DNA from 2 places in the Kitasatospora sp. NPDC002543 genome. Region 1 is predicted to be linked to the other one. Evidence: riboswitches for the same ligand, from Rfam matches in the RefSeq annotation. Region 1 holds a riboswitch; the other holds the start of a gene.
The links. Region 1 has a riboswitch for S-adenosylmethionine ahead of ACWD4P_RS16205 (aminotransferase class V-fold PLP-dependent enzyme). Riboswitches for the same ligand answer to the same signal wherever they lie in the genome.

Region 1 (7,285 bases):
CGACCAGCGCCGCCAATGGGTGGCGCCGTCGTGCGGAGAGCTTTTTCACGGAATAACCCCGGTGTCAGGATCTGGTCGACTGGTGGGTGCACCCGGCGGCCGGTCTGGCCGGCACGAGGCTGCCTGTCTAGGGCTGCGCGCGCGGTCGGTCGGTGGGAGCGTCGGCACCGGCAGAAGCGGCCCGTCGCCGGTGAGGGCGGGGGCCGCAGCCGGTGGCCAGCGACCTGATCAGCTGGTTACTTGATCAGGTAGATGGTCGCGAACAGGCCGATCCACACGACGTCGACGAAGTGCCAGTAGTACGACACGACGATCGCGGCGGTGGCCTGCTCGTGCGTGAAGCGCTTGGCTGCGTACGTCCGTCCCAGGACCAGCAGGAAGGCGATCAGACCACCCGTCACGTGCAGCCCGTGGAAGCCGGTGGTCAGGTAGAACACCGTGCCGTACGGGTCGGAGGACAGCGAGAGGCCGTCCTTCTTGACCAGCTCGGTGTACTCGAAGACCTGGCCGCCGATGAAGACCGCGCCCATGGCGAACGTGAGGATGAACCACGCCCGGAGCTTCTTCACGTCACCGCGCTCGGCAGCGAACACGCCGAGCTGGCAGGTGAGCGAGGAGAGCACCAGGATCGTGGTGTTGACCGAGGAGAAGGGCACGTTGAGGGCGTGGGCCTTCTCGGTCCAGAACTCCGGCCCCTTGACGGAGCGGAGCGTGAAGTACATCGCGAAGAGGGCCGCGAAGAACATCAACTCGGAACTGAGCCAGACGATCGTTCCGACGCTGACCATGTTCGGCCGGTTGACCGATCCGTGCGCGTGCCCGGTTTCTACTGCTGTTGCTGTCGCCACGACGGACATTATGTCGGTCCCTTATTCCGTCTTCACGTCGGGGGGTGTCCCTCGGAGTGTCCGGTGCGTGCGGTATGCCCGCTTGGCGGGCGGCAGGGGGGCCGGACGGGGGCTGAGCAGCGGCGCGTCCCTTTTCTGATGGTTCCTCGGAGGGGCCTGTGACCCCGTTGCCCGGCGCGTCGTTGCACGGTCGGAGTAGCCGGGAGGGGTACGGGGGAGGGTGCCGGGTCGGCCGTACGGGTGGACTGGGCCGGGTCGGGTGACGGGCCGTCCTCCGGGCGGGTGAGCCCGGGGCGCGGCGGCTTGAGGAGGAACGTGCGCGAGGGGGACTCGGCGGACGGTGATCGGGAGTAGCATCCGGATCAGGCGAACGTGGTCCGGATCACACTTGAGGGAGCAGGGTCCATGGCGTACACGACCGATGAGACGCTCACCGTCCTCGTCTACAGCGACGACCGCAACACCCGCGAGCAGGTGCTGACGGCGCTCGGCCGCCGGCCCGCCGAGGATCTTCCGGAACTGTCCTACCTGGAGTGCGCGACCACCCCCGCGGTGCTCAAGGCGCTGGAGAAGGGAGGGGTGGACCTCTGCGTGCTGGACGGCGAGGCCGTTCCGGCCGGCGGGCTGGGCCTCGGGCGGCAGCTCAAGGACGAGATCTACGGCTGCCCGCCGGTGCTGGTGCTGATCGGCCGGCCGCAGGACTCCTGGCTGGCCGCCTGGAGCCGGGCGGACGCCGCCATCTCCCACCCGGTGGAGCCGGTGGCGCTCGCCGGGGCGGTGGCCACCCTGCTGCGGGCCAGGCTGGCGAAGCGGACTCCCGCCGTCCGCTGAAATCCGTGGCAGGAGTAGGAAAGAGAGGGTAGAAGCGAGCGCTTCGCTCGATAGGCTGGCTCCATCCGTACGGACGTCCCCCGCGATGGGGAACCGACAACAGCTGGAGTCAGCGATGGTGAACGTGAACCCTGCGAACGGCGGTAGCGACCCCGCGCAGGTGGTCCGCACCTGGCCGGACCTCCTGGCGGCGCTGTTGCAGGGGGAGGACCTCGACCGTTCGTCCACCGCGTGGGCGATGGACCGGATCATGAGCGGCGAGGCGTCCCCCGTACAGGTGGCCGGCTTCATGATCGCGCTGCGGGCCAAGGGCGAGTCGGTCGAGGAGATCTCCGGCCTGGTCGACGCGATGTACGCGCACGCCGAGCCGCTGGAGATCCCCGGCCCGGCGGTGGACATCGTCGGCACCGGCGGGGACCGCGCGAAGACCGTCAACATCTCCACCATGTCGGCGATCGTCGCGGCGGCCGCCGGTGCCAAGGTGGTCAAGCACGGCAACCGCTCGGCCTCCTCCACCAGCGGCTCCTCCGACGTGCTGGAGAAGCTCGGGGTGGCGCTGGACATCTCCTCCCGGAGGGTCGCCGAGGTGGCCGAGGAGGTCGGGCTCACCTTCTGCTTCGCGGCCAAGTTCCACCCCTCGATGCGGCACGCCGCCACCGCGCGGCGCGACCTGGGGGTGCCGACGTCCTTCAACATCCTCGGCCCGCTGACCAATCCGGCGAAGGTCACCGCGCACGCCATCGGCTGCTTCGACACCCGGCTGTCCGGGCTGATCGCCGGCGTGCTGGCGGAGCGCGGGGCGACGGCGCTGGTCTTCCGCGGCGACGACGGGCTGGACGAGCTGACCATCACCACCACCTCCCAGGTCTGGATGGTGCGCGACGGGGTGGTCACCGAGACCACCTTCGACCCGCGGGACGTCGGCATCGAGCTGGTCGGCATCGAGGCGCTGCGCGGGGCGGACGCCTCCTACAACGCCGAGGTCGCGCGGCGGCTGCTGGCGGGCGAGCACGGGCCGGTGCGGGACGCCGTCCTGCTGAACACGGCGGCGGCGCTGGTCGCGCTGGACCTGACCGACGCGCCGCTCGCCGAGCAGCTGGCGGTCGGCATGGAGCGGGCCGCCAAGGCGATCGACTCCGGTGCCGCACAGGACCTGCTGCGGCGCTGGTCGGAGGCCACCAGCCGCTCCTGAGGCGTGAGTTGAGGGGCCCGTGGGAAATCCTCCCGCGGGCCCCTCGCGCTGTCCGGATGCTGGATGCCCGTTTGACCGCCCGATGGACGCGGCCTAGAGTCTTGGCCAGGTCATGAGTGACAGCGCCAAGCCCCAGCTTGCTGTCCGGCAACCCTCCGTCCGTGGCGGGGTGCCCTGGGTGAGGACCGGGTCGTCACGGCAAACCGTCCGTGCGACAAGCGCGGACACCCGACGACTTGCACTCCCGGGGTCCCTGACCCAGAAGGAGTGCATTCTCATGTCCCTCGCCACCGAAACCTGCGCCGCCCCGCTCGCCGTCCTCGGCGCCGACGTCCAGGTCCCGCTCGCCAGCGGTGAGAAGGTCGGCTACGCGGCGCTCGACTACGCGGCCAGTTCGCCGGCGCTCCAGCGGGTGTGGGACGACGTCGCCGCCTACGCGCCGTACTACGGCAGCGTCCACCGCGGGGCCGGGTACCTCTCCCAGCTGTCCACCGACCTGTTCGAGCAGAGCCGCCGCACCGTCGGCGAGTTCCTCGACCTGCGCGAGGGCGACCAGGTGGTCTTCACCCGGGCCACCACCGACTCGCTCAACCTGCTGGCCGCCGCCCTTCCGGCCGGCACCCGGGTGTTCGCCTTCGAGACCGAGCACCACGCCTCGCTGCTGCCCTGGGCCCACGCCGGACTGGACGTCACCTACCTGCGGGCGCCGCGCTCGCGGGCCGAGGCGGTGGAGGCGCTGGACACCGCGCTCGCCGAGGCGCCCGAGGGCCCCAAGCTGCTGTGCGTCACCGGCGCCTCCAACGTGACCGGCGAGCTGTGGCCGGTCGCCGCGCTGACCGAGACCGCGCACCGGCACGGCGCCCGGGTGGTGCTGGACGCCGCCCAGCTGGCGCCGCACCACCGCGTCTCGGTGCGCGAGCTGGGCGTCGACTGGATCGCCTTCTCCGGGCACAAGATCTACGCGCCGTTCGGCGCCGGGGTGCTGGCCGGCCGGGCGGACTGGCTGGACGCGGCCGAGCCGTACCTGGCGGGCGGCGGGGCGACCCGGACGGTGGCCCGGGAGACGGACGGCTCGGTGGCCGTGCAGTGGCACACCGGCCCGGCCCGGCACGAGGCCGGCTCGCCGAACGTCATCGGCGCCTACGCGATCGCCTCGGCCTGCCGGGCGCTGACCGAGGCCGGCTTCGACGCGCTGGAGGCCCGCGAGCAGCAGCTGATCGCCCGGCTGACGGCCGGGCTGGCCGAGATCCCGCAGGTCAAGGTGCTGAACCTGTTCGGCGCGGACTCCGCCCGGGTGGGCGTGCTGTCCTTCGTCGTCCGGGGCTGGAACAGCTCGCACTTCTCGGCCGCGCTCTCCGCCGAGTACGGGATCGGGGTGCGCGACGGGCTGTTCTGCGCCCACCCGCTGGTGCGCACGCTGCTCGGGGACGAGGAGGTGGCGCCGTCCGAGTGCGGGGCGCCGGAGCCCTCGCTGCCGGGCGAGCGCAGCCTGAACGCGATCCGGGTGAGCTTCGGCGCCGGGACGCCGGACGAGCACGTCGACCGCTTCCTGACCGCCGTCCGGGAGCTGGTCACGGACGGCGCGGCCTGGAGCTACCGCAACGAGGGCGGGCGCTGCGTCGCGGACGCTCGGCGGGCGGGCTGACGCCTACTCGTCCAGGCCGAGCGCGAAGGCGGCCTCCAGGTCGTGCTGGGAGTAGGTGCGGAAGGCGATCTGGGTCTCGGTGTGCGCCACACCCGGGACCTTGTTGAGCCGGCCGGGGATGACCTCGGCCAGGTCGTCGTGCCGGCGCACCCGCACCATCGCCACCAGGTTGTAGCCCCCGGTCACCGAGTAGACCTCGCTGACGCCGTCGATGGCGGCGATGGATTCGGCGATCTCCGGGATGCGGTCGACACTGGTCTTGATCAGGACGATGGCGGTGATCACAGTTCGGGCTCCTTTGTGGGGTGCCGCCAGCGTATCGGGCGTCGGCCCGGTCGTCGCGGGGGGTGGCGGACCACGGTACAGGCGTACAGGAACCCGGCGCAGAAGCCGATCACATGGACCAGGTAGGCCACCCCGGGCCCCGCCGAGTGCACCGACCACCACTGCAGGGCGAACCAGAGGCCGAGCACCAGCCAGGCGGGGAAGCGCAGCGGCAGGAAGAGCAGCAGCGGGACGAGGGTGGTCACCCGCGCCCGGGGGTGGAGGCGCAGATAGGCGCCGAGGACGGCGGCGATCGCGCCGGAGGCCCCGATCAGCACCCGGGTGGAGTTCGGCGAGTGCGCCTCGGCGAGGGCGAAGCCGTACGTGCTCACACCGCCGGCGGCCAGGTAGAAGACGGCGTACCGGGCCCGGCCCAGCCGCCGTTCCACGGTGGGGCCGAAGACCTGGAGGAAGAGCAGGTTCCCCAGCAGGTGCAGCCAGCCGGCGTGCAGGAAGAGGCCGGTGAGCACGGACAGGGCCGGGTGCTTGCCCGGGGTCGGGGCGGCCGGGCAGCCGGGGGCCGGGTCGGGGGCCTCGGCGAGCTGTTCGGCGGTCAGCGGCCGTCCGGCCAGCACCTCGGCCGGGACGGCGCCCCAGCGCTGCTCGTACCGCTGCTCCGCGCAGACCCGCGCCGGGCCGCTGCCGTACAGCGGGTTGAGCCCCGCGGCCGGGCCGAGCAGGAAGACCAGGGTGTTGAGCGCGATCAGGCCGTACGTGACCGCGGGGGCGGCCGCCGCCGGGCGGCCGCTCCGGGCGGCGGTGTGGTCGGGGACCGCGAGCGCCATGCGGCCAAGCATCCCTCCGGGCGCCGCAGGTGACACCGCGGTTTACGGCAGGTGGACCAGTGCGGGTCTTCAGGCGACCGGTGGTCGCGGCGGTTGCCCCAGGCAATAGGCTTGGGGCGGGCATTCCCGCCTCCCGCCGCCGACGCCGGGGCTCCGGGGGGAGCGCCTGGCCCACGCAGGGACCACCCGAGAGGACCCCCGATGACCGTCCCCGCCCTGACCGCCGAGACGCGCTGGCGCTGCACCCTGTGCGGCAACCTCACCCGCTTCGACGTGACCCGCACCGCGCGGGTGACCGAGTTCCTGCACTTCGACCTGGCCGGCGAGTCCAAGGTCGAGGAGACCGAGGTGCTGAGCGAGACGGTCGAGTCGGTCCGCTGCCGCTGGTGCAACGCGGTGGACCAGGTCGAACTGGTGGCCCGTCCGGGCTCCGAAGGGGCGCAGGCCCCCGCCGAGCAGGGCTGACCCGCACCGCTGCGGCGCGGGCGGGTGCACGGCGCACCCGCCCGCGCGGCACGGGACAATACAGACAAGACGCACGGAGCGTGACGACAGGGGGAGGTCGCGGCCGTGCCCCGCTGGACCAGGATCGGAGCCGAGGACGTGGTGGACGCAGCGAAGGAGCCCGGCGAAGCCCAGGGGCTTCGGCCCGCTGCTGCCGAGGCCCCGGCCGAGGCCGCCGGGACGGCGGACGGCTCCTCCGAGTCCGCGGCGGAGCGTGCCGCCGAGAAGCTGGACCGCCCGCTGCCCGAGGGCGTGCGCCGGCGTGTGGTCGGGCTGGCCTCGGACGCGCTCGGCGGGCTGCCGGCGGCCGAGCTCCCGCAGAGCCTGCGGCAGTACGTCAAGTTCACCCCGGCGCGGCGGGCCAAGTACGCGGCCACCGCGCTGGCGGCGGCGCTGGAGGCGGAGCCGGCCTTCCGGGTGCGGATAGCGGAGCGGCTGCGGCTCGGGCAGCCGGACCTGGTGAAGGCGCTGGAGTCGGGCACCGTGCCGAGCGCCGCCGATCCGATGGACGTCGCGGCCGCCGCCTACCTGGTGCGTTCGGCGGGCTGGAGCCGGTTGGTGGCCGAGGCCGGCGAGGAGGCCGAGCGGGCCGGCGCGGAGGACGCGGCCGCGGAGGCGGCCCGGCTGGTGGAGAAGCTGCAGGCCGAGCTGGCCGAGGTGCGGGCCTCCGCGCGGGCGGACCTGGACCGGCAGCGGGCGGAGTCCGACGGCATCCGCAAGGAGGCCGAGTCGCTGCGCAAGAAGGTGCGGTCGCTGGAGAGCGACACCCGCCGGGCGCAGGCCGAGACCCGGCGGGTGGCCGGCGAGCTGGAGGCCGTGAAGGCGCAGACGGCGGCCGAGCGCGGCGCGGCCGAGACCGAGGCGCGCAGGCTCAGGCACCGGGTCTCGGAGCTGGAGAACGCGGTCGAGCAGGGCCGCCGGTCGGCCCGGGAGGGGCGCAGCGTCGAGGACATGCGGCTGCGGCTGCTGCTGGACACCGTGCTGCAGTCCGCCCAGGGGCTCCAGCGGGAGCTGGCGCTGCCGGTCTCCCAGATCCGCCCGGCGGACCTGGTGGAGGCGGTGGTGCCGGGGGCGGCCTCGCCGCACGACGTGGCGCGGCGCGGGCTGGCCGAGGACGATCCGGCGCTGCTGGACCAGCTGCTGGCGATCCCCCAGG
Region 2 (7,285 bases), on a different contig from region 1:
CTCGTGGACCGTCCAGGTGGTGCGGTCGCCCTCGCGCAGGACCGCGCAGTCGCCGGGGCCGACCTCCAGGGTCGGGCCGCCCTCGACCTCGATGGTGGCCCGGCCGCTGAGCACCACGAACATCTCGTCGGCCTCGACGTCCGTCACCACGCCGGGGGTGATCTGCCAGAGGCCGCGCAGGTGGCGGCCGTCGTCGGACAGCACCCTGCCGGTGACCTCGGGGGTGCCGGAGACGATCTGGGACGGGTCGAGCGGATCGGGTTCGAGCTCGGCGGTGGGGACGTGCAGGGCGAAGCTGGGCGTGGTCATGGGGCGACGGTAACGGGTGGGGCCGGCCGGAGGGGCGAGCAGTGTGTGTCGGGGACGGGCGGGAGAATGACACTCCGTAGTGGTGAGCGGAGGTGTGCGCGGTGGGCGAGCTGAGTGAGCGGGAACGGGCGGTGCTGGCGCTGGAGGGGCGGCAGTGGCGGACGGCCGGGGCGAAGGAACGGGCGGTCCGGGAGGAGCTGGGGATCTCGCCCACGCGGTACTACCAGGTGCTGAACGCCCTGCTGGACCGGGAGGAGGCGCTGGCGCACGCGCCGGTGCTGGTGAACCGGCTGCGGCGGGTCCGGGAGGCGCGGCGGGGGGCGCGTTGACGGTGGCGGCGTCCGTGGGGCGGGGTGCGGAGGAGCGGGGTCCGGGGTAGGGCTTCGGTATGGGTTTCGAAGAGATGTTTGTGCCGGGGACCGGGATCGGGCGGGACGGGGTGCGGGCCATCCTGGCGGCGCCCGGGGACGCCGTGATCGGGTTGGACTTCGACGGGACGTTGGCGCCGATCGTGGCGGATCCGGAGCGGGCGCGGGCGCATCCGGGCGTGGTGGGGGCGCTGCGGCGGCTGGGCCCGGTGGTGGGAGCCGTGGTGGTGGTGACGGGCAGGCCCGCCGGGGTGGCGGCGGAGTACGGGGGGTTCGCGGAGGTTCCGGGGGTGGTGGTGCTGGGGCACTACGGGGCCGAGCGGTGGGAGGACGGGAAGCTGACGGCACCGGAGGTCCATCCGGGGGTGGCCCGGGTGCGGGCGGCGCTGCCGGGGGTGCTGGAGCGAGTGGGGGCGCCCGAGGGGACGTGGGTGGAGGACAAGGGGCGCTCGGTGGCCGTGCACACCCGGCGGACGGCGGTGCCCGAGGAGGCGTTGGAGCTGCTGCGGGCGCCGGTGGGGGAGCTGGCGGCCGAGCACGGGCTGGTGGTGGAGCCCGGGCGGCTGGTGCTGGAGCTGCGGCCGCCGGGGGTGGACAAGGGCGCGGCGCTGACCGGCTTCCTGCGGGAGCGGGGGGCCCGTTCGGTGCTCTACGCGGGGGACGACCTGGGGGACGTGGCGGCCTTCGCCGCGGTGGAGGAGCTCCGCGGCGAGGGCCTGGCCGGGGTGCTGGTGTGCGCCGGCGCGGTGGGGGACGCGCCGGTGCGGGAGCTGGCCGACCGGGCGGACCTGGTCGTGGGCGGGCCGGAGGGCGTGGTGGAGCTGTTGGAGGCCCTGGGGGAGGCGCTCACAGCGCGTTGAGCTGGTCCAGGAACCACTGTTGCGGGGGGAGCGCGGTGGCCGCCGCCGTCAGGCGCTTGGTGCGGTCGGCGCGCTCCTCCGGGCTCATGACGAGGCCGGTGTGGAGGGCCTCGGCCGTGGCGATGACGTCGTACGGGTTGACGGTGAGGGCGTCGTCCCCGAGTTCGGTGTGGGCGCCGGCCTCGCGGGAGAGCACGAGGGCGCAGCCGCGGTCGGAGACCACCGGGACTTCCTTGGCGACCAGGTTCATGCCGTCGCGGATGGGGTTGACCAGGGCGACGTCGGCCAGGCGGTAGGCGGCGAGGGAACGCGGGAAGTCGTCGTCGACGTGGAGGATCAGGGGCTGCCAGGTGGGGGTGGCGAACTCGGCGTTGACGGCCTCGGCGAGCTCCTGGACCCGGGCGGTGTAGGCGCGGTACTCGGCGAGGTCGGTGCGGGAGGGGTAGGCGAAGGCGATGTGCACCACCCGGTCGTGCCACTCGGGGCGGGTGCGGAGCAGGTGCCGGTAGGCCTCGAGGCCGCGGACGATGTTCTTGCTCAGCTCGGTGCGGTCCACCCGGACGATGGTGCGGCGGTCGCCGACGGCCTCGCGCAGGGCCGCGAGGCGCTCGTCGACGTCGGGGCGGTGGGCGCGTTCGCGCAGGAAGTCGGCGTCGGCGCCGAGGGCGTGGACGCCCAGGGCGGTGGTGCGGCGGTCGTGGGTGACGGTGAGCGCGTCGTGGTCGACGTCCGCGCCGAGGAGGTCCTCGCAGCAGGCGGCGAAGGCGCGGGCCCAGCGCTCGGTGAGGAAGCCGGCCCGGTCGGCGCCCAGGATGCCGGTGAGGACGGCCCGGGCGACGTCGTCGGGCAGCAGCCGGTAGTACTCGGGCGGGGCCCAGGGGGTGTGCGAGAAGTGGCCGATCCGCAGGTCGGGGCGGGCCGCGCGGAGCAGGGCCGGGACCAGGGAGAGGTGGTAGTCCTGGACGAGGACCGCGGCGCCCGGGGCCGCTTCGGCGGCGAGGGCTTCGGCGAAGGCCTCGTTGTAGGCCCGGTAGGCGGCCCACTCGGTGCGGAAGCCGGCGTCGAAGGAGGGCGCGGTCGGGGTCGCGTAGAGCAGGTGGTGGACGAACCACAGGGTGGAGTTGGCGACGCCGTTGTAGGCGCGGGCGAAGGTCCGCGGGTCGATGTCCAGCATCCGGACGGCCTGGCCGCCGACCTCGTGGCCGGCCAGGTCGAGGCGGCCGTGCGGCGCCTCGGCGGCGGCTCTGCGGTCGGAGTCGTTGAGGGCCGCGCACACCCAGACGGCGTTCGGGTCCCCGATGGCGGAGAGGCCGGAGACCAGGCCGCCGCCGCCCCGGCGCAGGGTCAGCGTGCCGTCGTCGGCGGTGCCGAAGGACACCGGTCCCCGGTTGGAGGCGACCAGGACGGGGGCGGTGCCGGTCGCGCTCGAACGGTTGGTCGTGAGATCGCCCATGGTTGGGATGTTGCCGGGGGTTCGGGGTGGCAAACCCCGTCGGGGCCCCTCAGTGCCGGGTCGCGTATTCGGGGACGGTGTGCATCGGGGGGCGTTCCAGGGCGATCACCGGGTGGGTGTGGGCGGTGAAGGCGCGCGTCTCCGGGTCGCGGGTGAACTGGGTGAGGTGGGGGTGGACGAGGTCGGCGGAGGCCTTGAGGCGGTGGGTGCGGTCGAGGCGTTCCAGGGCGGTCCGGTAGATGGTGGCGGCCATCCGGCCGAGGGCCTGGCCGTCCTGGTGGCGGTGGTGCCGGACGCCGACGTCCACCTGGGCCAGGGCGTCCAGGCCGGCCAGTTCCAGGGCGTCGACCAGCAGGCCGAGTTCGACGCCGTAGCCGGTGGGGAAGGGCAGCCGTTCGAGCAGTGAGCGGCGGGCCGCGTACTCGCCGCCGAGCGGCTGGACGAAACCGGCGAGTTCCGGCCAGTGGAGGTTGAGCAGGGGGCGGGCGACGAGTTCGGTGACCCGGCCGCCGCCGGCGGGCAGGACGGCGCCCTCCGACTCCAGCGGGCGGTCGTACATGGCCTTGACCAGCTGGATGGACTCGTCGGTGAGCAGCGGGCCGACGATGCCCGAGACGAGGGCCGGGTCGAACTCGCGCAGGTCCGCGTCCACGAAGCAGACGATGTCGCCGTGGGTGACCAGCAGCGACCGCCAGAGCACCTCGCCCTTGCCGGGGACGGCGGGCAGCCGGGGCAGCACGGCGTCGCGGTGCTCGACCCGGGCGCCGGCCTGGGCGGCGACGGCGGCGGTGGCGTCGGTGGAGCCGGAGTCGACGACGACGAGTTCGTCGACGAGCGGGAGCCGCTCCATCAGCTCGCGGCGGATGGTGCGGACGATGTCGCCGACGGTGGCCTCCTCGTCCAGGGCGGGGAGGACGACGCTGACGGTGCGGCCGGTGCGCTCCTTGGCCGCGAGGAGGGTGCGCACCGGCCGGTCGGCCGCGCTCCAGGAGCGGCGGCGGAGCCAGGACGCCGCCTGCGGGAGGAGCTCGGGGGTCGGTTCGGCGGGCACGGAGTTCTCCTCGGCGGGGTCGGTGGGACGGGCCATCTCGCGTGGCGGACGGTCCCGTTCAGGATTGACGCCTTCGGATACAGTCTTCGTACAGCGGTCGGACCTTTGCACGCCGGGGTCTCCGTTGAGCACCACCACAATTTCACAAGCTCATCCAGAGGGACTGAGGGAACGGCCCGTTGACGTCCCGGCAACCTTCTCGCGCGGCCGTCGACGACAGGCCCCGGCGGGACAGGTGCCAATTCCGGCCCGTGTCGCGACCGCGACCCGGGGAAGATGAGGAGAGAGGCCTCGCCATCATGGCTACCACTGGGACGACCCTTTCCGGCACCGCACCGGTTTCCGTCGACCTCGGCCCCGCCGCCGCGCTGTCCTGTCGCGAGTGCGGCACCCGCTTCCCGCTCGGCCCCAGCTTCGCCTGCCTGGAGTGCTTCGGCCCGCTGGAGATCGCCTACGAGTTCGGCAGCGAGGGTGCCGAGGAGCTGCGCAAGCGGATCGAGGCCGGTCCGGCGTCCATCTGGCGGTACGCGCCGCTGCTGCCGGTTCCGGCCGACGTCGCGTCGAAGCCCAACCTGAACCCGGGGTGGACCCCGCTGGTGAAGGCGGACAACCTGGGCCGGGAGCTCGGGTTCACCGCCCAGCTGCACATCAAGGACGACTCCGGGAACCCGACCCACTCGTTCAAGGACCGCGTGGTCGCCTGCGCGATCGAGGCGGCCCGGGCGTTCGGGTACACCACGCTGTCCTGCTCCTCCACCGGCAACCTGGCCGGCGCGGTGGGTGCGGCGGCGGCCCGGGCCGGGTTCCGGTCCTGCGTGTTCATCCCGCACGACCTGGAGCAGGGCAAGGTCGTCATGGCCGGGGTGTACGGCGGCGAGCTGGTCGGCATCGAGGGCAACTACGACGACGTGAACCGCTTCTGCTCGGAGCTGATCGGCGACCCGGCCGGCGAGGGCTGGGGCTTCGTCAACGTGAACCTGCGGCCGTACTACGGCGAGGGCTCCAAGACGCTGGCGTACGAGATCTGCGAGCAGCTCGGCTGGCGGCTGCCGGAGCAGATCGTCATCCCGATCGCCTCGGGCTCGCAGCTGACGAAGATCGACAAGGGCCTCCAGGAGCTGATCAAGCTCGGCCTGGTCGAGAACCGGCCGTACCGGATCTTCGGGGCCCAGGCCGAGGGCTGCTCGCCGGTGTCGGCCGCGTTCAAGGCCGGCCGGGACGTGATCAAGCCGGTCAAGCCGAACACCATCGCCAAGTCGCTGGCGATCGGCAACCCGGCCGACGGCCCGTACGTGCTGGACATCGCCCGCCGCACCGGCGGCGCGGTGGAGGACGTCACGGACGCCGAGGTCGTGGCGGCGATCAGGCTGCTGGCGCGGACCGAGGGCGTCTTCGCCGAGACCGCGGGCGGCGTGACCGTCGGCGTGCTGAAGAAGCTGGTCGAGACCGGGCAGCTGGATCCGGCCAAGGAGACCGTCGCGATCAACACCGGCGACGGCCTGAAGACCCTGGACGCCGTCTCCGACGCCGGGATGACCGCCGTCATCCGCCCGACGCTGGACTCGTTCCGCGCCGCCGGCCTCGTGTCCGCCTGAACCACCCCGGAACCACCCCAGCAAGGCCAGCCCCCGCAAGGAGAGTCATGAGCGCCAACGTCCGCATTCCCACCATCCTGCGCACCTACACCGGCGGCGCCGCCGAGGTGACCGCCGAGGGCGCCACCCTGGCCGAGGTCGTCGCCGACCTGGAGAAGAACCACGCGGGCATCTCGGCCCGCATCCTGGACGACACCGGCAAGCTGCGCCGCTTCGTGAACGTCTACGTGAACGACGACGACGTGCGCTTCGCCGAGGGCCTGGCGACCGAGATCGGGGACGGCGCCAGCGTCTCGATCATCCCGGCGGTGGCCGGCGGCTGCTGAGCCGTTCCCGAGTAGCCCGCGGTCGCCCGCGCGTACGGAATTCCGTTCCCCGTATGCGCGGGCGACCGCTCGCATTCCGGCTGGAATATTTCCGGGTCGAGTCGGAGTAGAGTGTGGCTCGGCTGGGAACAGGGTTTCCCTTTCGGCCCCCGCAGTGCTCGGCCCGGGGGCGCCCGGCCGTGGGGCGCGGCCCGGGAAACATGTCAGGCAGATGTCAGAATTCCCGCGATCATTTGGGTAATTCGTCCGCTATGTCCGGCGTGGAATGCCGAGATTATTCCGGTTCGGCCCGGCCTGTCCCTTGACGCCCCGGCGGAATTACCGGTGGCTGACCCTGTTGCAGAGGGCGTCGATCCGGATACATTCAGCGGCGGTCGACGCAATCAGCCGCCCGCCGGAAGCCGCCTGGCGTCCTGCACGGAGGGTTGCGGCGTGCACGGCTGCGCCCAGGGGGGGTTCCCCGGGCCGGCCTTCAACCAACCCGGGCCCGCGACCTGCGGGCGCGTGAAGGGCCAGCACAGCACTAGGGGAGTTCGGAATGGCTCAGGGCACCGTCAAGTGGTTCAACGCGGAGAAGGGCTACGGCTTCATCGCGGTCGACGGTGGTGCGGACGTCTTCGTCCACTACAGCGCGATCCAGATGGACGGCTACCGCACCCTCGAGGAGGGCCAGCGGGTCGAGTTCGAGATCTCTCAGGGACAGAAGGGCCCGCAGGCGGACATGGTCCGCGCCGCGGTCTGACCCCTTCCGGCTCCAGGAGCTCGGCGCGGCCCTACGGCTGGTGACCACTCGCTTCTCGACGGGCCCGTGCGACACGCGTCGTACGGGCCCGTCGGCGTTCCCCGGAAGCCCCTCGCGGCGGCTCGCGGATCGCCGATTGGGCTTGCACTCGACCCAGGGGAGTGCTAATCATTGGCGTTAGCACTCACAGTGTGAGAGTGACAGCGGACCGGGTCGGTGAGGCCCCCGGGAGCGGAGGGGAATGAACCTCCGCACACCAGGGCCGTCCGTCGCGGGCACCCCTTGGTCCGAGCAGTCGACCGTGTCCCGGAGGACCACTTCTGATGGCCAAGATCATCGCCTTTGATGAGGAAGCTCGCCGCGGCCTTGAGCGTGGCATGAACCAGCTCGCCGACGCGGTGAAGGTCACGCTCGGCCCCAAGGGCCGCAACGTCGTGCTGGAGAAGAAGTGGGGCGCCCCCACGATCACCAACGACGGTGTCTCCATCGCCAAGGAGATCGAGCTCGAGGACCCGTACGAGAAGATCGGTGCGGAGCTCGTCAAGGAGGTCGCCAAGAAGACGGACGACGTCGCGGGTGAC

Region 2: linked by a shared signal. The riboswitch ahead of thrC (threonine synthase) and the one ahead of ACWD4P_RS16205 (aminotransferase class V-fold PLP-dependent enzyme) in region 1 are both predicted to bind S-adenosylmethionine.

Annotation. Positions count from the first base shown of each region.
Region 1 is NZ_JBSFWR010000032.1:48,137-55,421, forward strand. Features, by position in the region: gene qcrC (cytochrome bc1 complex diheme cytochrome c subunit) at 1-49, opposite strand, end outside; gene ctaE (aa3-type cytochrome oxidase subunit III) at 237-857, opposite strand; gene ACWD4P_RS16195 (response regulator) at 1,254-1,679, shown strand; gene trpD (anthranilate phosphoribosyltransferase) at 1,795-2,871, shown strand; SAM riboswitch class IV at 2,980-3,098, shown strand; gene ACWD4P_RS16205 (aminotransferase class V-fold PLP-dependent enzyme) at 3,149-4,516, shown strand; gene ACWD4P_RS16210 (Lrp/AsnC family transcriptional regulator) at 4,520-4,801, opposite strand; gene ACWD4P_RS16215 (rhomboid family intramembrane serine protease) at 4,798-5,625, opposite strand; gene ACWD4P_RS16220 (hypothetical protein) at 5,827-6,090, shown strand; gene ACWD4P_RS16225 (NYN domain-containing protein) at 6,358-7,285, shown strand, end outside.
Region 2 is NZ_JBSFWR010000001.1:160,120-167,404, reverse strand. Features, by position in the region: gene ACWD4P_RS00735 (cupin domain-containing protein) at 1-309, opposite strand, end outside; gene ACWD4P_RS00730 (DUF3263 domain-containing protein) at 411-638, shown strand; gene otsB (trehalose-phosphatase) at 713-1,537, shown strand; gene ACWD4P_RS00720 (alpha,alpha-trehalose-phosphate synthase (UDP-forming)) at 1,524-2,990, opposite strand; gene ACWD4P_RS00715 (glucosyl-3-phosphoglycerate synthase) at 3,040-4,077, opposite strand; SAM riboswitch class I at 4,189-4,324, shown strand; gene thrC (threonine synthase) at 4,341-5,636, shown strand; gene ACWD4P_RS00705 (MoaD/ThiS family protein) at 5,684-5,962, shown strand; gene ACWD4P_RS00700 (cold-shock protein) at 6,501-6,704, shown strand; gene groL (chaperonin GroEL) at 7,028-7,285, shown strand, end outside.